DNA from 3 places in the Paenibacillus sp. SSG-1 genome. Region 1 is predicted to be linked to each of the others. Evidence: riboswitches for the same ligand, from Rfam matches in the RefSeq annotation. Region 1 holds a riboswitch; each other region holds the start of a gene.
What was found. A riboswitch is a leader RNA that binds a small molecule or an ion and turns the genes downstream of it on or off. The one in region 1 is predicted to bind cyclic di-AMP.
Positions count from the first base shown of each region.

Region 1 (7,054 bases):
TTCGTCGACGATTTTGCGGTAAGCAGGGATCTGCCCGTCATCCCATATTCCCGTATCCCGGTTCGTAATCCGTCCGTCCGGGTGAACCCCCGTCATCTCTACGATAATCAATCCGGCTCCGCCGACTGCGCGGGATATATAATGGACATAATGCCAATTGTTAGGGATCCCGTCCTCAGCCTGTACCGAATATTGGCACATCGGAGGCATAACAATCCGGTTTTTCAGAGATAATCCTTTAAGCACATAAGGTGTAAATAGATCTGCCATTGCTTCGTGTCTCCTTTTTGTTGTATGTGATTAAGCCTATATGACAACAGGGTTATATGATTGCAGCGCCGCCGTTTATCGTCCATACCTCGCGGTTACGGCCAATGTACAGCGACCGTAATCCATCAGTTCTATTATACACCCTTTGCCGAACGATATGAAAATGTGGCCCAGCATCTGATTTAAAGCAACATAATTGCATCAACTTATGGACATAACAAGGATAAATCATGCTTTCGCTGTTTGTCCGCGGTGGAAAGGAGTCGAGACGGATGAAAAAGAAGCTGTTATGCACATTGCTGTCTTCCCTGCTGATCTTGTTGTTGATCTGTCCTTGGCAGTCCGGGTGGCCAGCAGCCGCCGCTCAAGGCGGTGAACCCCCGGAACATCCGTCAGGTTCCGAACCTGCACGGGAAACCAGCAGCCGGGAGGCGAAAGAAAAGCGGAAGGAACAGCAGATCCTTACGCTAGGCCAGCTGATCAAAAAATATCCCGAAACGTTCAAAATTCACGGTCCGCGCGTCAAAGAGGTGGCCCTAACCTTTGATGACGTGCCGGATCCCAGATTTACTCCTCAGATCCTGGATGTGCTCAAAGCCCATCATATTAAAGCCACCTTTTTTGTGATGGGCAGCCGGGCGAAGAAGCATCCCGAGCTGGTCGAGCGCATCGTCCGTGAAGGACATGTGATCGGAAACCACTCCTATAATCATCCCGTGTTTCACAAATTGGAGATGGACGAATATGTAGCCGAGATTAAGCGGACGGAGAACACGCTTTACGGCATCGTCGGCTATAAGCCCAAGCTGATCAGGCCGCCTTATGGAGACATCACGGAACGCCAACTGCGCTGGGCCAAGCAGCAGGGCTACAAAATCGTAAACTGGAACGTCGATTCGCTGGATTGGAAAGGAATCAGCAAGGAAGCGGTCAAGCGCAACGTGCTGTCCACCGTTGGGCAAGGCTCGATCATTCTTCAGCATGCGGGAGGCGGAACCACGTCCAATCTCAGCGGTACGATCGATGCCCTTCCGGACATTATTCAGACTTTGAAAAATAAAGGCTATTCATTCGTCACGCTGCCGAGGTTACTTCACGTTCCAAAAGACAAGTAACGCGCTGAGCGTACAAAAAAAACCGGCTTGAGTACAAAAGCCGGTTTTTCCGTGTTATTATGAAAAGCTTGAACTATTTAATGAAGTACAGCTCAACGTCCTGGAACCCGAAGGCACTAACGCTTTCCGGGCTGCCCGGCACGAAAATGTCGATGCGTTTCCCCTTAATCGCACTGCCGGTATCCTTAGCTGTCGCTACGAAAGCTTTCTTCGGAAGGCCCTGGAAGCTGTGACCGGTAACCAGCACTTTCGTTCCCAACGGGATAACGGAAGGGTCAACAGCGATCGTTCCCAGCTTCAGCGGGTTGCCGAAGTAGTCCACTGCACCCCACTTGCCGTTTTCGCTAGCGGCAGATGAATAAGCCGTAGCTCGGACGTCCAGCGTTTTGGAGTAATTGAAGGTTTTACCCCATGCTTCTACGACTTTGTCATCGCCGTTGACGTTCAGAGAAGCTGCCGTGATGATCGAGCCGCTGTCCTCTGCGGCAAATGCCTTGGCTGTGCTTGCTCCTGGAACGTTTAATTTCAGGCCTGGATAAATATTGGTTGCTTCTACGCTCGGATTTGCATTCATCAGCTGATTCAAATTAACACCATATTGTTTAGATAATGTATAGAAGGTGTCTCCATCCTTCGCTACATGGACCGAGTCCGCAAACGTGGGTACCGCTTGTACCGCCAGAGAAATGCCGATGATGGCTGCAAGTGTCTTGATTCCTTTAAATCTTTTCATGGTTCCTCCTTAAGTCGTGATGCCTGCGAAGTTAGCTGTCGGATTCGGATTGAGGAGACAACCCTACGCCCTATTGGTGCGATTCACCCCAAGCGTACTATGTACACAAATTACATCCCCCGCACTTTACCTTAGAAAAGTTTCGGCTCAACAAATATATCACAATTTTGTAACCTGTGCGCATGAAAATGTTACCAATCCAAAAGCCTTGAATTATCAGGCTTTATTTAGGGTTGTTAGCTGACTTAAGCAAGGGAGCAGCAGCTCAATTCCTTTTAAAATAGTTACAAAATCCTCATTCATTTTAACAATTTATTCATGAAAAGGTACATAAAAAGCCCTGGATGAGTAATATTCTCGTCCAGGGCTTTATCATTTTTATATGCAGGTACTTTGTCAAAGAACCTTGCTCAGAAAATCTTTCGTGCGGCTGTTTTGCGGGTTACCGAACACTTCCGCAGGCGTCCCCTGCTCGACGATTTGTCCGCCGTCCATAAAGACGATCCGGTCGCCGACTTCCCGGGCAAACCCCATTTCATGGGTTACGATAACCATCGTCATGCCGCCCTCCGCAAGCTTCTTCATGACCTCCAGCACTTCGCCGACCATTTCCGGGTCCAGCGCTGAAGTCGGCTCGTCAAAGAGCATGACGTGGGGCTGCATGGCCAGCGCCCGCGCGATGGCGATCCGCTGCTTCTGCCCGCCTGACAGCTGGGACGGATACGCATCCTTCTTGTCGGATAATCCGACCGTGCGCAGCAGGTCAAGGGCAATCCGTTCCGCCTCGGCCGGCGGCTGCTTTTTCACCTTAACCGGGGCCAGCATGAGGTTCTGCAGCACCGATTTATGCGGGAACAGGTTGAAATGCTGGAACACCATGCCCATTTTTTCGCGGGTGGCATTGATGTTATGGCGTTTGTCCGTAATCGGCTCGCCTTCAAACGTGATCTGCCCCCCTGTTGGCGTTTCGAGCAGATTCAGGCAGCGGAGAAAGGTGCTTTTCCCCGAGCCGCTGGGGCCAATCACGACGACGACCTCGCCTTTGGCGATGTCGATGTCGATCCCTTTCAGAATCTCCAGCTTGCCGAACGATTTGCGCAGATCTTTAACGCTGATCATCGGTATTCAGCCTCCTTTCGAATGCCCCCAGCAGCTTGGACAGGGTAAACGTCATAATGAAGTAGATGGCCGCAATGACCAGCAGCGGACTGAGGTAATCATACGTAATCCCTTGGATAGCCCCCGACTGGTACATCAAGTCGGTGACGCCGATAAACGATACGATGGATGATTCCTTGATAATCGTAATAAACTCATTGCCGATGGCCGGCAGCACGCTTTTTACAGCTTGGGGCAGCACGATGTACCGCATCGTCATGCTGCGCGTCATTCCCAGGGAACGGGCCGCTTCCGACTGGCCCCGGTCCACCCCCTGGATTCCGGCACGGAACACTTCCGCAAGGTACGCGGAGCTGTTAATGGACAGCGTAATTGCACCGGACTCGATCGGCGTAAGTTTGATCCCGAAAGCCACAAGGCCGTAGTGAATAATAAACAGCTGAACAACCATCGGGGTACCGCGGAGAACTTCCACCCATACCGAACCGATCAGCTTCGGCAGCCAAAAACGGGACATCCGCATCAAGGATATAATAATGCCCAGCACGAAGCCGCAGATGACGCCGATGGCGGCCAGGAGCAGTGTATACTGGATACCTGTCGCAAAATACGTCCGGTAATCCCAAAAAACGGAGAACATATACATAAAGACCCAAGAACCTCCTTTGTCATCATACCTGCCTGTCCCATCCTTCCCCTGTATACAACAGATCGGGACATATTTGAAACAAGGTACCCATCATTGAACAGAAAAAATAGCGAATTCGCTTCGCTATTTTATCCGATGTATAAAATGAGAACAGACAGCTTAACCTCTATTTCTGTGCAGCCAAATCGCTCGCTTCGGCGACGTACTGCTCAATCTTGTTTTCGGATTTCAGACGGTCCAGCGTTTTGTTGATTTGGTTCACGAGCTCGGTGTTGCCTTTTTTGATCCCGATCGCGTAGCCGTCTTCCTTATAATCAGGAACCGCATCCGCAATTACCAATCCTTTGACGTTCTTGATGTATGCTTCGGCAACCGGTTTCTCCATGATGGAGGCATCCACGCGGCTCGAATTCAGCTGCAGCACAATGTCGGAAATTTTGCCCAGGCCGGTGATCTTCGCCCCCGGAATCGTCTTGGCGATGTCCTCCTGGATCGAACCCTTCTGAATGCCGAGCGAAGCTCCTTCCAGAGCTTTCATCGTGCTGTATTTGTCTTTGTCAGCCTCTCTGACGACAACGGCCTGCTCCGCCTTATAGTAGTTGTTCGAAAAATCGATTTGTTTCTTGCGTTCTTCGTTTGGTGTAAGGCCGGAAATGACAAAATCTACGCGGCCGGTGGACAGCTCGCCGAGAAGCGCATCAAAGCTCATGTCCTTGACTTCAAGCTGCGCCCCCATGTCTTTGGCGATTTCCTTGGCGATTTCGATATCGAAGCCGACGATTTGGTCCTTGCCGTTCACCATTTTATGAAATTCGTACGGCGGGAAGTCCGCGCTAGTACCAAGCACGATCGTCTTGCCGCTGGCCGGCTGTTCGCCCGCTGCCGTGCCGCCCTCAGTCGAAGGTTTGCTTCCGCATCCGGCAAGCAGGGAGCCTGCCAGCAGAATGCATGCCGTTAGAATACCCCATTTTTTCATATCTATCTCTCCTGTCCATTTCAATGATACTTATTGTTGTTCAAAGGCATGATCCGTATCCGGCCCAGCCCGAAAAACCACGGTTCTAATCATACAATAAAAATGCATGATTATGCAATGACATTTTCATACAGTGGTCAATACATTTCAAAATAGCCAGAATAATGCGGATTATAGCTTTTTAATACCATTTATTCCTAGTTCTATTGTTTCTTTTAGTCACCTCCCCTTCTTTTTCGGAATAAATATGTATTTACCGTTTCAAGGCCCGTCTCCTTCCTAATCCGATGCATAAATCCCTTCAAAAACCTGCACCCTTTGAAAGAAAAGCTTCTTATTATGTAATTACACGCAATGGGGACTCCTACGCAAAAAGTTCACCGAAACGTCAGATTAAGGCGGCAGCCATGGTTCATCATTCCGGGAATGAGGTATTAAATAGCTAGATATTTGATGGAGGTGTAGTCATGCTGCTGGAAGCTTTATACCATGTCCCCCGGGACAAATGGGCCTATGCATACGATCCGAAGACGATACATCTGCGTGTCCGCACCAAACGAAACGACGTGGATACGGTGGTTGCGATGACCGGAGACAAATACGACTGGGATTCGACCTATTTTGAAATTACGATGGAAAAAGCCGCGACCGACGAGATGTTCGATTATTGGGAAGCTGCCGTGCTGCCTAAATACAAGCGTCTTAGCTATGCGTTCCGGATCACTTCCGGCAAAGAAACGATTTACATGCTCGACAACGGGCTGTACCGAAATTGTCCGGCGCCGACGGGCGGCTATTACGAATTTTCTTACATACATGAGATCGACGTATTTAAGGTGCCGGATTGGGCAAAGGATGCTATTTTTTACCAAATTATGCCGGAACGTTTTGCAAACGGGGATCCAAGGAATGATCCGAAAGGGACACAGCCTTGGGGAGGACAGCCGACAACAGACAATTTCTTCGGCGGCGACCTGCAGGGCGTCCTGGATCATTTGGACGACCTACTCGATCTGGGCATTAATGCGATATATTTCACACCTTTGTTCACGTCGCCGTCGAACCATAAATACGACATCGTCGATTATAAGCAGGTTGATCCGCATTTTGGGGACAACGAGCTGCTCAAGCAGGTCGTGGAAGCCTGTCACAGCAAAGGGATCCGCGTCATGCTCGATGCCGTGTTCAACCACTGCAGCGAACTGTTTCCACCGTTCCAGGACGTCCTGAAGCATGGGGAAAAGTCCAAATACGCCGATTGGTTTCATATCAACCAGTTTCCGGCTCGGGTTGAGAACGGGATCGCCACGTATGACACGTTTGGTTTCTTTGGCAATATGCCCAAGTTCAACACGGCCAATCCCGAGGTGAAGCAGTATTTGCTGGACGTTGCCGAGTACTGGATTAAGGAAATCAAGCTGGACGGCTGGAGGCTGGACGTGGCGAACGAGGTCGACCACCATTTTTGGCGGGACTTCCGCATGGTCGTCAAAAACGCCAATCCGGACGCATATATCGTCGGAGAAGTGTGGAGCGATTCCCTCGCCTGGCTGGTGGGTGACCAGTTCGACTCTGTCATGAACTACCCTTTTGCCGACAAGGTGCTGGAGTTTTTCAACGGAGGCATGGACGGACTGACGTTCGCCAACAAAATGGGCACCATCCTGATGCGCTATCCGCAGCAGACGAACGAAGTGGTGTTCAACATGCTGTGCAGCCATGATACGCCGCGCCTCTTGACGCGAGTCGGCAACGACAAGCGCCGGATGAAGCTGGCGGTCGTCTTCCTGTTCACGTTCATGGGGACGCCATGCATCTTCTACGGTGATGAGGTGGGCCTTACCGGAGGCGGCGATCCGGACTGCCGTAAATGCATGGAGTGGGATCCGAAGAAGCAGGACCGCGAGCTGTACGATTTTTACAAGCTGCTCATCGGTCTGCGCAAAAAAAACAAAGCGCTCCGCGAAGGCCGCTTCCGCTTTTTGAAGGCGGAACCGGGCAATCCCAACATTATTTACGAGCGCATGGACAGCCGGGTTCATTTCACGATCTGGATGAACAACACCGACAAGCCGCAAGTGCTGTCCCACCCGATGGTTACGAATGACTGGAAGGACGCCTTATCGGGCGACAATGTGCCTACACAGAACGGAACGATGAACGTCAGTCTGGACCCTTACGGGTACCGGATT
Region 1 is NZ_MBRK01000001.1:3,457,022-3,464,075, forward strand. Features, by position in the region: gene BCV73_RS15915 (NADH:flavin oxidoreductase/NADH oxidase) at 1-270, opposite strand, end outside; gene BCV73_RS15920 (polysaccharide deacetylase family protein) at 543-1,385, shown strand; gene BCV73_RS15925 (3D domain-containing protein) at 1,459-2,118, opposite strand; cyclic di-AMP (ydaO/yuaA leader) riboswitch at 2,122-2,276, opposite strand; gene BCV73_RS15930 (amino acid ABC transporter ATP-binding protein) at 2,515-3,237, opposite strand; gene BCV73_RS15935 (amino acid ABC transporter permease) at 3,224-3,883, opposite strand; gene BCV73_RS15940 (transporter substrate-binding domain-containing protein) at 4,053-4,862, opposite strand; gene BCV73_RS15945 (alpha-glycosidase) at 5,330-7,054, shown strand, end outside.

Region 2 (7,054 bases), 2.8 Mb from region 1:
GATAAACAGGGCCAGCAGCAGTGTCAGCAGGTCGGCATAGGGGAGAAGCCAGGATTCGTCGGCATGCTCCTCATGCGGTTCATGTCTAGTCTTCTTGGCCACCTGAACCATCCTCCTTCTCATTCATTTGAGCGCGCTCGGAAGGGGTTAAGAAGACGGAGAGCTTCTGGCTGATCGCAATGGTGGATACGCCGGATTGAATCGACAGCAGTCCTTCCACCATCATGAGCTTGAGCTCCACTTCTTTTTTGGACAGGCGTTTCAGCTTATTGGCGATCGGGTGCCACAGGACATAGCCGGTAAAGATACCGAGCAGCGTCGCAATAAAGGCCGCGCCAATTGCGTGGGCCAGCTCGGCCATATTCTCCATCTTGGTCAGGGCGGCGATCAGGCCGACGACAGCACCAAGCACCCCGAGGGAAGGAGCATACATACCGGCTTGGGAGAAGAGCAGGGCACCTGCACGGTGACGCTCTTCCGTCGCCGCAATATCTTCCATCAAGACGTCGCGGACGAACTCCTGGTCGTTACCGTCGATAATCATGCGCATACCGTTGCGCAGGAAGGCGTCGTCGATTTCTTCGACCTTGGTCTCCAGAGCGAGGAGGCCTTCCCGGCGGGTGATGGAGGCCCACTCCATGAACAGGGTGATGAGCTCTTGACGCTGCATGAGCTTTTGTTTGACGAAGGTCATTTTTAACAGCTTGGGGAACTTCTTGATCTCAGACATCGGAAAGCCGATAAACAGCGTAGCGGCGGTTCCGGCGAGAATAATGACATAAGCGGCGGGCGTCAGCAGGCTGACGATCGGGGCGCCCTTCAGCACCATGCCGACTAGGACGGCAACCACACCGAGTATCAGGCCAACAATCGTTGAAATTTCCATTGCACACCTCATCCATGAGAAATAGAATTGAATCCTTTCGGAATCGACCGCGTTTACATCCTTGCAACATGGTCGCTTTCACAAAAAACGGTTTATATTATTTATCGACACCATTCTCTTTTTTTTTAAGGGATATTTTCCGGTATAATGAAATAACAAGGTTCATCTGTCCTACAAAATCAAGTCCGAGCACCATACCCTGAAGGGAATAATCACAGCACAAACGGGTGACGAATGGCCCACTTGAGACCCTGACACAGGGGCGCATGGAGCAGGGCATTCACCATTCACAATCATCGCTTATAGATCGTATGAGTAACTAAACTTCGATATGGAGGGAATGGCATGGGTGTTAAGCATGGTCGTGACTATGACGGCATATTGACCGATTTGACGGCAGCTGTCGGGGAAATTCCGGACAGTTATTTATTTTTTGAAATGGCGGAGCAGGATTGGATGCAGCTGGGCATCGAAGAGAAGCGTGAGGTGCATGAGGCGCTGGCGGAGGATTTGTTCTATGCGCTGGGAGCCGAACCTGTCATCACCGTTGGAAGCGGTGTCGTGATGTATGACAAGGACCATCACCGGATCAACCTCTTGATCGGCGACGAGGAGCTGACCGTAGTCTCACTGATATAGTCCCTGGGGCCGGATGGATTTTATAAACCCGTCCATGGTAAGATATTATTCGTATGTACTCTCCTTGGAGAAGCATGATTACATTCAGGGATGAATACAATGGGTAAAGGTTTTTCGCCCGAGCATACATTAATGACACATCCTGGTGAACCTCGGGGATGTTAGGTTTCAGGGAGGAACGGAAGAATGGTATATACGCAAGAAGAAGTAGAAACGCATTTGTCTAAGCTGGAAGGCTGGGAGCTTGAAGAGGGCCGCTGGATCGTGCGCAAATACGTTTTCTCCAATTTCATGAAGGGCATTTCCTTCGTGGATGAGGTTGCGGCCATTTCAGAGGCTTTTGGCCACCACCCCTTTATTACGATTGATTATAAAAATGTGACGCTGCGTTTGACTTCATGGGATGAAGGCGGGATTACGTCCCTGGATGTCAAGGAGGCCCACCAATTTAACGAACTGTTCGAAAAAATGCGTTCCGGCGAAAAAAGGTAACGAGAATAATGCAGCAAATAAAAACACGCTTTGCGATGAACGTCCCGTTCTTCCAAAGCGTGTTTCTGTATGCGTTACAACTTTTATTTCTTCTCAGCCAACCACTGGGCCACATTGGCAATCTCTTCAGCTTTCAACTTGTCCTTAAAGGATGGCATGCCGCCTTTACCTTTAGTGATAATGGTGTAAATCTCTTCAGCGGACAGTTGGCTTCCGATCTTTTGAAGGTTCGGGCCTACGGCACCCTGAAGCTGATCCCCGTGACAGCTAATGCAGCCTTGCGCTTTAATCGTAGATTCAGCCGCTGCGGCGTCCATCGTAACTTCCGGCATGGTCGGCTTCTCTTCTTCCGCCACCTGCTCTTTGCCTGGAAGCGTAAACATGAGCACAATTGCCATAACCACTGCGATCGTTAATACACCGCTCATGATCCATTTTTGCATCCGTTTTCGTCCTTTCTATGTAAACTGTCATTCTTCATTCCTTCATTATAACGGAACAAGCCATCACATCAAATAGTTTGTGTCAAAAAAGCAAACGAATCCAAACTTGGGGCCACCAAAAATACACAAATTTGTACCATTTTTATGATGATGGAATTTTCAAGTTAGACCCCTTCATAGACCATACAGTGAAACAGCTGTTCACCTTCAGGGGTCAGCTTGGGGTAGGTATCAGCGATGACAAACCCCGACTTCCCGTAAGCCCGGATGGCCCGCTTATTCCATGTATGCACTTCAAGGTCGATTTCGTCCCCAGGCCGTCTTTCACGGGCTGCGCCGACCACAGCCTGCATAAAGCTCTTACCCAGCCCCTGGCCGCATAAATCAGGCCGCATGCCAACACCAAGCCGGGTCACGCCTGCCAAGGGAAAGAACTGCGCGAACCCGCACAAGGTATGTTCAGCATCCAGGACGGACACATATTGGCTTTGCCTCACCTCAGGATCACCAAATTCGACGCCAAGCGCCTCCATCTGATCCCACGGCAGCCAGCCGTATAAATCGTATGGAGGTTCGTACACCCAGCTGCAGACGGTCTCAGCATGCTCCCGGGTCATAGGAACGATCATGAAGCTCTCATGTTGGAGGTTCATGTGCAGATCTCCCTTCCAGACCTCCCTGTAGGATTTGAACATTAGAGAAAAAATATTCCGGATTGTCCCAGATATCTGTTTAATTTCGGAATAGAGGGGTAAATGAGGAGTAGCGGGCGGGAATGGAAAGGTTACCCATTTCTGTCCGCAAAAAATCCCGCAAAAGGAGATTTCGGCAAAAATCTCATTCTACGGGATCTCGTACCCTTGCTTTACCTGCATTACTGGACGTCATCAACGTCCTCGGAATCGACGGCGGCGGTTTTGTATTTATCCGTACTCATGATTCGTTTGGCGCCAACGTAGCGGTTGACGTAGTAGCTGTCGCTCAGAGAGCTGATGATCACACCGCGAGAAGTGGAGGCATGTGCGAATTTTCCGTCGCCGACGTAAATTCCGACATGGGATACTCCGGCTCCCGATGTATTAAAGAATACCAAGTCGCCTGCTCTCAGATCACTGCGGGATACGGCCGAACCCATGCTGAACTGGGAACCAGACTGATGGGGCAGATCGATGCCCAATTGATCAAATACATACATTGTAAATCCCGAGCAGTCAAATCCGCTTGTTGTGGTTCCGCCCGTTCTGTACTTGGTTCCGATCGCACTGTCGATCACTTTATCCATCTTGGAATCCGCGAAAGCGCTTCCTGTGCCGACCGTGAGCACGATGGCGAAACTCATGACTGCTGCTGCAAGCTTCTTCTTCAAGTAAAATACCCCTTCCGGCGCCTACGAGGTTAGCTTAAGGATTCGGTAGAAGGCCCCCTATGATCCCTCTGAAGCAAGATCAATTCACCCATAACTGGTTCCCCCGCTTTCCTTAGTGTGAGGAAATTCGGCATGAACTTTTACACTATGTATCATTCCCTGTTACTTCTTATTCGTTCGCAACTTTGTGTCAGGTAAAGATTACAAAGTTGTTACTATCGCTGGGACTATTGTAACAAAGGAATCGGACTTTGGCAATTGTTTCTAACAGAAAAAGAAGATTTGTAGGAAAATTTATAGGAAATGATGTTTATTTGTTGGACGAGTGGGTAAAAGAAATGACAAGGGTGGAAAAAACAGGAGAAAACCGTGGATTTACTCGTGTAAAAAAAAATTTTTGAAATGCTGTTACCTTTTCGGTGGTTCGTACGTCTAATAAGTAACAACAAACCCGCGGGGCGATTTCGGCAAAAATCAGCGGCGCGGGTTGTTATGGATATGCATTGTTTTCGAGAGATAATCAATTGTAAACCGCAGCTTGATATTTGGCCGTACTCATGACCCGTTTGGCGCCAACGTAGCGGTTGGCGTAGTAGCTTTGGCTCAGTTTGCTGATGGTAACGCCTTTCGAAGAGGACGCGTGCGCGAATTTTCCGTTGCCGATGTAAATGCCGACATGGGAAACGCCTGCGCCTAGGGTGTTAAAGAAAACCAGGTCTCCTGCTCTCAGCTGGCTTTTGGAAACAGCGGTACCTGTTTTATACTGCGCAGCGGATACACGCGGGAGGGTTAACCCCAGCTTTTGGTACACGTAACGGGTAAAACCGGAGCAATCGAAGCCGTTCGTAGTTGTTCCGCCGGTTTTGTAAGAAACGCCGATCGTGTTGTTAACGATGTGGTTCAGAGATGAATCCGCAAATACGCTGCCGGCGCCCATGGAGAACGCAAGTGTAAGGCCCAGCGCTGCGGCTGCCAACTTCTTCTTCAAAAAGATAAACCCCTTCCAATGCCTGCGAGGTTAGCTTAAGGATTCGGTAGAAGGTCCCCTATGATCCCTCTGTAGCGAGATCAATTCACCCAAAATTGGATCCCCCGCTTCCTGGTGCCCGGGAATTCGGCTCGTGATGATTGCACCGGAAATGGACATGCTGACAAGTTACCTATAATCGTACATACCAATCAAATGAACGGACAAATGATGAAATCAGTTACAGCAAAGTCAAAATCGTTACAGCAAAGATTACAAAGTTGTTACTAAGTTCGTACTCGGATTATTTTAACAGAGGATTTATACTTTGGCAAATGGTTAACAATCATTTTACAACAAAAACCCCGCCTCTTTTCAACAGAAAGAGACGGGGTTCTTCTTTTATCAGCGGATTAAAGTGATGACAAAATTTTAACTATTCCGAAATATTTTTTTTCGTACGGTTCATTTGCTGATGCCACAAATCATATTGGGAGGAGATATTCCATAATTTAAAGATACAGCTGACCATATGGTAGCCCTGTTGGATAATCAGGGTGGCAAGCCCTGCCCAGATCAGAGAGACGCTGCTGGTAATGCCATACAAGAGCAGGCTGACCGCGCCCAGCAGAACGGATATGCCGATGACCGGCAGCGCGCTTCGCAGGCAGATCCAGAGCGAGGAGAACATGCTGGTTCCACCGGTTTTGCCAAACTGCATGAACAGAATCATCTGATGGACGATGTAGCAGTACAGAAGCCAGACTGCAATGTACGGGATGCAGTGAAGCAGCTGGGCATGGTTTTGGATCGCGCTGAGCAGGATGGGATACATCTTCGGGATCATCCAGTATAACGGAGCGGCGATAAGCACCCATTCGATCAGGTGAAAAAGAAATACCGTTTTGCCGTGCAGCTTCATGCCTTGGAAGAAAAACAGTCCGCGTTCCCCCTGATGCTCCCGGTGCAGGCCGTAGAAGATGCCCGCGTGGATAAATGGGGTCAGCAGCATGCGGAGGGCGACCATTCCCAGGAGAACCCAAAGGTAAGTATGCACGGTGCTGCTTTGCGTCAAGCTCATCTGTCCCTCTACATAATAGAGGACCTGGCTGAGTTCGGTCGGCGGGGGATCGGGATACCGCATCAGCAGCGGCACGACCGCCGAATCGATCAGACGGTACAGGAAGTAGCCCCAGAGCAGCTGGTACAGGAACATGATGATCATGACATAAAATTGGTCTTTGACGCTTTTCCAACCGTTAACAATATAGGATTTCACTGCTCTCACCTCACCAGGACAGACTTCCAAGCAGGGTTTCAATCAGCTTGGTAATGCTTACGTTCCAGCGGAGGAGCACTTTATGATCCATGTCCGCCTTCAGGTAGTTGTTCACATGTTTGTTTTCCAGCACGATCGTATAGCCGGGATCGATCATGGCCCAGGCCAGCGGGGAGCTGTATGTCAGCTTGAACTGGGTGCTGGCGTTCTTTACGTCCCAAACCTTTTTGATCTGATGCCCGTCCGTAAACGTGAACAGTATCGGCACCTGCGGCAGATCGCCGCCCTTTTTGCTGACCTTCACCAAAGAATCGTACCGGGGCTGCGCCGAATCCTTATCCTTGCGCACCGTAATTTCGTCGACCGAAAAATCGGCCATCTGGCTGCCGTATACATATTGATCGAAGAAGGTCTGCCACGACTTGCTGGTTACCTGCTCGACCACCTTTTGAAAATCCGCCGTGGCAGGATGTTGGAAACGGTATTTCTTCGCATAGGTGGACATGATTTTCTTCATGGTCTGGGCGCCGGTCAGCGTCTCCATTTCTTTCAGGACCATCTTGCCGCGGTAATACACGTTCAGTGCATATTGATTCTGCGACGTATATTTCCAGGCGTCCTGGGTCAGCGGCGCAGGCGAAGCGATGAGCGAGGACTGGATCGGCAGATTGGGGATGACGCCGTATTCCTGCTCCATCAGCTTATCCTCAGCGTAGGAGGTGAAGCCTTCGTCCAGCCAGGCCTCCTCGAACTCGTTGCTGGCGATCATGCCGTAGAAGTACTGATGGCCGATTTCATGGATAACAGTCCGCTCAAGGTCGTAACCCGGGGAGTCGTCCTTGGCCCCGAAGGCGGTAATCAGCGTCGGATACTCCATGCCGCCTGCCCCATTGCCTGCTTCGGGCGGAACGACGATAGACAGGGTGGAATACGGATACTTCCCGTACCATTTGCTGAAATATTTAAGCGCGGCCTTGGCGGC
Region 2 is NZ_MBRK01000001.1:6,303,527-6,310,580, reverse strand. Features, by position in the region: gene motB (flagellar motor protein MotB) at 1-102, opposite strand, end outside; gene motA (flagellar motor stator protein MotA) at 86-886, opposite strand; gene BCV73_RS28785 (hypothetical protein) at 1,232-1,525, shown strand; gene BCV73_RS28780 (4a-hydroxytetrahydrobiopterin dehydratase) at 1,712-2,017, shown strand; gene BCV73_RS28775 (c-type cytochrome) at 2,101-2,460, opposite strand; gene BCV73_RS28770 (GNAT family N-acetyltransferase) at 2,625-3,113, opposite strand; gene BCV73_RS28765 (C40 family peptidase) at 3,335-3,826, opposite strand; cyclic di-AMP (ydaO/yuaA leader) riboswitch at 3,830-3,969, opposite strand; gene BCV73_RS35210 (hypothetical protein) at 4,078-4,227, shown strand; gene BCV73_RS28760 (C40 family peptidase) at 4,347-4,814, opposite strand; cyclic di-AMP (ydaO/yuaA leader) riboswitch at 4,819-4,956, opposite strand; gene BCV73_RS28755 (hypothetical protein) at 5,230-6,072, opposite strand; gene BCV73_RS28750 (M1 family metallopeptidase) at 6,083-7,054, opposite strand, start outside.
Region 2: it holds a riboswitch for cyclic di-AMP, as region 1 does, so the genes downstream of both, BCV73_RS28765 (C40 family peptidase) here and BCV73_RS15925 (3D domain-containing protein) in region 1, are expected to answer to the same signal.

Region 3 (7,054 bases), 2.9 Mb from region 1:
CTTCTTATCCAGATGGATATGCACACCGCTCTTGACGTCGTACCGGTCCTTAATCAGCCTTGCGGCCTGAAACGCCAAATTCTTCTCATCCAACGGTATGTATCCCGCCTGGCTTGAAATAATAATCGTATCCCGGGGCAAAGCCGACATCTCCAGCCGGTCCGCCAGGTCGACCATCGTCATAACCATTTCCACCTCATGGTACCCGTCTGGCCGTTTATGTAATACATCCAGCATCAAATTGATTTTGGCCGGTGCTTTTTCGTAAATTTTCAAGGCGTTCACCCACCCTCAAGATTCCCTCTATCTGGATTGACACAAGCCGCTTCGAATCCTTGGGCTCAATCCGAAACCTGGATTGCACCTCAAGCATTTTTTCTCTTGGGCTCAATCCAGAAACCTGGAATGCACCTCAAGCTTTTTTTCTCTTGGGTTCAATCCAGAAATCTGCAACTTCAAATCATTATATCAAACTGAACCAGTCAAGTCATTTTCCGTTTACAGACAAAGGGCGGAGCGGACACAGCCTTTAATTCAAAAAACGGAGAACCTCCCGCTTGGGAGGCCTCCGCCGGCATTGCTGGTGTGAATCAGGATTTACGTGCGGCGGCCTGTTCGGCAAGCTGGATCGCTCTTTTTACCATGTTGCCCGCATCCTTGGCCTTAATACCTCCCCAGCCTTCCTGTTGGACAGTTTCGTAAAATCCCAAATCCTTAGCCAACTCATTCTTCAGCTCATCCGACATGACACTGCGGCGTCTGCGGCTCATGAACATCCTCCTTTGGTTCCATCGGAATTAGGCTGCTGCCATAAGTATTATCCCGCTCCCGGCCGCTCCTCATTCCATATCCCCCTGCCAACTAAAAACAGCCCTCCATCAGGAAGGCTGTTTTGTCATTAAAGTTACGCTTTCTCCAACTCGATCCGGGTGCCGGTATTATCATCGCAAATAATAACCTCCACGGATTCCGTAAGAATATCGGCATAGCTGTATGAAACACGTTTAAAGGTTTGATGCTCTTGATCCAATTTCACAATAAAAACAGATGGGTACGTTTCTTCCAAAACACCAGTACGCTCGACGGTCTTGCGACGACCACCGTTAGCCCGAAGCGAAATCTTCTGACCCACGTGAGCTTCGAGATTGCGTTTGATTTCCAACAGCGTATTTTTAGCCATTGTCGACGACCACCTCTTTCCTTGTCCATTATAACTCGAAAAGAGAGTTTTGTCAAATCAAAACAATAATTATATCAGCATCAATTTTATGTTGTCAACGAATTTTTTTTCGGAACCCCAGCTCATTTCTGCTTACACCCGGATAACAACAAAAAACCGCAATCCGCCGGCAGATTACGGTTCCTGCATTTCGTTATACTGTCAGGTCAAGAGCTTTGCATGGCATTTCCGGACATGTTAAATGGCCGACGGCGTCACTTTAAGCTTGGTTAAGTCGTTCAGCCGGGGCAGGCCGATCCGGTAGCTCCCGCGGGTTTCAATGCCCCCGACGCCCTGCGTGCCGCTGATCGTATTGTGAAGCACATCCGTCATATTGATCGTATCTCTAACCGATGTAAACGACGCCTTGGCGGCAACATATACCGGATCCAGGGCATGAATCAAGATGCGCCCCGGGGAGCTGGCAAAGTTGGCTCCAGCCTGCAGCAGTGCCTCAAAGTGCGACTGGCATGCGCCGGCGATAATCGTCATCTGATCGTAATGGCGCTCAAACTGGCGCGCGACCTGAATCGCCCTGACGAAGTTTTGCGAGTTTTTATAGCTGTTCAAGCTGTACAAATCATGATTCTGGCGATGCTTCAGTACGCCGTCATGTCCCGTGATCACCACGATATCCGGCCGGACCCGAGGCAGCAGCCGGTACAGGGCGTCCGCCATCCCGGCCTCATTCACATAATGGCCCTCGGCCGGAACCCGAAGCTGCTCATACAGGCTCAGGCTCTTTTTCAAATAATTCGGATCTCCATCCAGATGAAGCACCTTCCCGGGGACTTCGAAATAAGCCGGCTCAGCTGTTCCCCATTCCCCGCTTCCGCTCAAGGTGGCCTGATTCCGCTGGGTCTGCTCCTGACGGTGACGTTTCAATAAACTGAGCGACTCGTTTGCTCTAATATTTGCTTTCTCGGTTTTTTCGCTTACCGGCGCATAAGGAACCCTTACCAGATCATCGAGCGGAGAATCCGCCAGAAGTCTGAACTCTGTTCCCTTAATCACCGCTTCGTCCCTGCGCAAATCCTCGACGCGGAACGCGATATCGCCGCCGTAGGATCTGCGCACGACCAGGTCTCCAATATTCATGAACATCACCCCTACCCCATGGTATGGGCGAATCCCCCTATTGGTTCATCTTTTGTTTAATTTAAGCCGATGCCTTCCTTCCGCAGCAGGTTGCTTAGCACGGCATATTCCTCAATGCTGAGCGTCTCGCCGCGGCGGGACGGGTCGATTCCAGCTGCCTGCAGCAGCTGATCCAGACGCTCCCGTCCCTCATTGGGGAAGAAGCGGCTCTTCAGATTGTTTGATATCGTCTTCCGCCGCTGAGCGAACGATGCTTGTACCACCTCGAAGAAATGCCGCTCATCGTCAACCACAACCGGCGGCTGTTCCCGCACGGCCAGACGGATCACGGCCGATTCAACGTTCGGCTGTGGAATGAATACCGTCTTCGGCACGATACACACCAGCTCCGGCACGCTGTAATACTGCACGGCAATGCTCAGGCTGCCGTAATCCTTCGTGCCCGGCCGGGCGGCCATCCGGTCTGCCACCTCCTTCTGAATCATCACGACGATGTTCTCCAGCGGGAGCCGCTCCTCCAGCAGCTTCATCAAGATCGGCGTCGTCACATAGTACGGAAGGTTGGCCACGACGCTGACTTTGGATACGCCGGCAAAATTGCTCTTAAACAACGCAGCGAGGTCCGTCTTCAGTACATCCCCATGATGTACCTTTACGCCGGGGTATGGGGCGAGAACCTCCTCGAGGATCGGAATCAGCCTCTGGTCGATCTCAACCGCCGTGACGGCCCCTGCCTGCTGGGCCAGCTTTTCGGTCAGGGCGCCGATACCAGGACCGATCTCTAGGGCACCCTTGGTGGAATCAAGTCCGGCCGCGTCCACGATTTTATTTAAAATATTTTGGTCGATCAAAAAATTTTGCCCCAGGCTCTTCTTGAATGAAAAGCCGTGGCGCTGGATGATTTCTTTGGTTCGCCTTGGTGTGGCGATGTCGTCCATGCCGTTCACGTTGTCCGGCCTCCTTCATCTTCGATACGGGCAAGCGCATCCGCAAATTCTTCGCGGGATATTTGAAATATGGCGAGTCGCTTATAAAATTGCTTGCCGTTGCAGTAGCCGATACCGAGGAGGTTGCCCATCGCCATCCGCCGGGCGGCGGCATCCGGGTGCACCAGCAGCCCCGCCTCCATCAGGTCCTCCATGTCGATCTGGCTTTCCGCCCCCTCATAAGAGGTGTGAACCCGCTCCAAGGCTCTGCGGATCGCCGCAGGCGAGGCGTTCTCCACACCGATATCCCCCTTGCGGGTTGCATCGGCCTCCGGGATAAACGCATGCTTGCAGCCAGGCACCTTGGCCGAAATGATTTTGCGGATTCTTTCGCCGGCGTGATCCGGGTCCGTCAGCACAATGACCCCCCGCCGCTCCTGAGCCAGCGCGATCCGCTGGAGTATACGCGCATTGATGGCGGAGCCGCCCGTCTCGATCGTATCGGCATCCACCGCCCGCTTCACGGCCACGGTATCATCCCGGCCTTCCACCACAATGACTTCTTTAATCATGATTTCCTGTCTTCCTTTCGAGTACATTATACCCGTCAATGCCGCCGGACAGCCAAGTCCCTGCAAGTGGCATAAACCGTGATGCCTGTTCAGGTACTTTGCGGGGTCCCGGTATAGACAAACTGCTGTAAATTAACAACAAAAAGAAGAGGAAAGCTCCTCTTCTTTAGCATGACATTTTCATGATCATAATACTATAACATTAGAATGGCAAAGTAAAACGAAATTAGTTCAGCTCCGGTTTGACCGGACCGATCACGTATACCTTAAGGCCGGATTTACGGCCAAAGTTGCGTGCCTGCTGGACGGAATCGTAGTATATATCGATTTTATTTCCCTTAATGGCTCCGCCTGTGTCTTCCGCACGACGGAAGCCAACACCTTCAATGTAAACCCACCATCCCAAAGGAATGACGCTTGGATCAACCGCAATCGTGCGGCCTTCCGTGACACGTGTTCCTGTGGCGGTGCGTGTGCCGACTCCGGACTCGCCAGACGAATAAGCGGTCATGGAGACTTTGATCAGCTTCTTGTAGGAAAAGTCAACGCCGGCCTTGCTGACCCGGTTGTTACTGCTGCTGCTGACCTTCTTCACCTTGGCAGGGGTAGAAGAAGCTTTGGCAACGGCTGTTTTGACTTCGGTCACTACGGGAACAGGCTTTTTCTTCGTGCCGACGGCTATGACCTTATCCTTGGTCACCGTCTGCACTTTTTTGCCCACCATTTTCATGGACACCAGCTTGCCGTCTTTGTACTTCTTCTCAATGTACTGCACCATGACGCCAGGAGATCCCTGCTGAATCACCCGCGACTCGCCTTTATAAATGCTGGGGTCGGAGGTTTTGACCACCCGGAAGGGGAGGGATTCATGACGCTGTATCACTTGTTTGTTCATCCGGACGATCCGGATGTCCGTGTTGGTGGAGACCGCCGTTTCGACAGCCGGAGTGACAATGTCTGTTTCCTTGACTTTGACGCCGGTTTCTTTCAGCACGTCGCCGACCGTTTTGGCCGTTGTATACAAATGCTTCGTTGCACCATCAGCCGTCACCTTCACAGGACTCGCGCGGTCGATCACGACCTTGTCGCCGTCGGATATAGCCCCGCTCAGCGGCATCGATATTTGGTCCTCGGGTTTCAGACTGATTTCCTGCTCATCCAGCATTTCTTGAAGTAAAGATGTATTGGTCTGTACAGATTTCATTTGACCGTCTACTACCAAATAAACTTGTTTTCGCGATTGACTGTACACGAGCAGCAAGATCATCAGGGTAACCGCGATTGAAACGATAGCTGCAGTGGAGATCTGGCGCAAATTCTCATGCTTCCATCGCAATGCGTAAGACATGCTGGAGATTTTTGAATCATGGGTCTTCTCTGGTTGGAAAACGCCCACTTTCTCGATCCTCCTTCATAGCCTCGCCGTCTAGAGTTATGCATGATTGTATTTGACGCGACTATACTCAATTTTTTACAAGAACCCACAGAAAGCATGCGTTCTTGCACCATGAACCAATCTCTCCATCATGATTTGTCACCTCCTGTTATACAACAGTATGATGACTGCCTCTCCTTTATTCAAAACAAAAGAAGCCGATAGAAAAGAGCTTACGAGGACTCTTTCGTGGCTTCCGGATGTCTGAATATCGGAATTGTCATGCACGAGGGTACCTCTCTTTATCCGCTTACGGGGTTAGCTGTCGGGTTCGGGCGAAAGAGAGCCGCCCTATTCGCGTCCTTACGCTCATGGCGTAAAGCCGTTCAATTCACCCCAGAGACCCAAAAAAGAAATCAAATACGTTTGCGAGCACCGGACCGCTTCCGGTCTGTCATGCCCCGCTCCAGTATTGGTTCCCCCGTTCTCCCATGCGGGAGACTCAGCGAGACTGGTTCATGAAGCTGCGAAGGTAAGACCTTAACGACAGCTCAATGATTCACTGAAAAGATGATATCCTGTTTTGATGCATGTTGTAAAGCGGTAATCAACCACGTTTATTTGAAAAAGTGGTTAAAAAAATGTAATATTCGGCGTTTTGTTTGTTAAAATTCTTTAATCATTCGCTCATGCTCATTTTTTCGGCTGTTTTTCTCCCGATTTCACACAATTCCAAATCGTTCCAGCCCATTTTGGGTGGTAATCTGGGCAATTTCCTCCAGGTCAACCCCCTTAATCTGGGCTGCCGCTTCAGCGACCAGACGGACGTTTGCCGACTCGTTTCTCTTCCCTCGGAAAGGGTGTGGCGTGAGATAAGGAGAGTCCGTTTCGATGAGCAGCCTGTCCATCGGAACCTGAGCCAGGACCTCTTTGGGGACTCTGGCATTCTTGAACGTAATAGGTCCGCCAAACGAAAGATGGAAGCCCATATTCAGGCACAGCTTCGCGGTTTCCCAGCTCCCCGAGAACGAATGCATGACACCGCCGACCTCGCCGGCCTTCTCTTCCCGTAATATTTTCACAATATCCTCATGGGCGTCCCGGTTATGTATAACAATCGGCATGTTGAGCTCTCGGGCCAGTCCGATCTGCTGGCGGAGGACCCGGTGCTGCACGTCCTTCGGCGAGGTGTCCCAGTAGTAATCCAGACCAATTTCACCGATGGCCACCACCTTGGGGTGACTGCATAAGGATGCAATCCACTCCAGATCGCCTTCCTGCATAAAAACGGCGTCCTGCGGATGCCAGCCTATGGCCGCATATATAAAATCATACGTTTCCACCAGCTTCATCGTCGATGGAATCGTCTCCCGGTTAAAACCAACGTTGATCATCCGGGTTACACCGGCTTGTACGGCATTGTCAATGACCCGCCCCCGGTCCTCGTCGAATTGTTGCGCATCCAGATGGGTATGCGTGTCGAACAGTTCCATGAATTTGAACTCCTTTCTTGTCGGTACCACAGGTTCACTTTCGTACGGTATTTTGTCATTAAAGCTTGAAAATGCGGGAAATCGAAGGAGAAAGATCGGTTATCGCCTTTTCCAGTTTATCTTCCGGATAATACAAGTGATATTTCCCGCGGTGAATGCCGCTGATGGACCGGACAATATCCGACACCTCGGATATTTCCCGCAGCTGCTCCTGGCGGTCGAGCAGCAGGATCTGTTTCTGGCTCGACTCGTCACCCGGACGAAATACATCGTAAGGAAGATCGGTCGGAAAATCAATCTCCAGATCATATTCCGGGTTCATTCCGGCTTGTCCAAACTCCCGGCGGATTTCATCGATCATTTCCAAATCG
Region 3 is NZ_MBRK01000001.1:6,374,737-6,381,790, forward strand. Features, by position in the region: gene ispE (4-(cytidine 5'-diphospho)-2-C-methyl-D-erythritol kinase) at 1-276, opposite strand, end outside; gene BCV73_RS29095 (small, acid-soluble spore protein, alpha/beta type) at 591-770, opposite strand; gene veg (biofilm formation stimulator Veg) at 905-1,180, opposite strand; gene yabG (sporulation peptidase YabG) at 1,418-2,317, opposite strand; gene rsmA (16S rRNA (adenine(1518)-N(6)/adenine(1519)-N(6))-dimethyltransferase RsmA) at 2,374-3,264, opposite strand; gene rnmV (ribonuclease M5) at 3,261-3,815, opposite strand; gene BCV73_RS29120 (3D domain-containing protein) at 4,042-5,211, opposite strand; cyclic di-AMP (ydaO/yuaA leader) riboswitch at 5,482-5,708, opposite strand; gene BCV73_RS29125 (TatD family hydrolase) at 5,913-6,683, opposite strand; gene BCV73_RS29130 (HD domain-containing protein) at 6,742-7,054, opposite strand, start outside.
Region 3: it holds a riboswitch for cyclic di-AMP, as region 1 does, so the genes downstream of both, BCV73_RS29120 (3D domain-containing protein) here and BCV73_RS15925 (3D domain-containing protein) in region 1, are expected to answer to the same signal.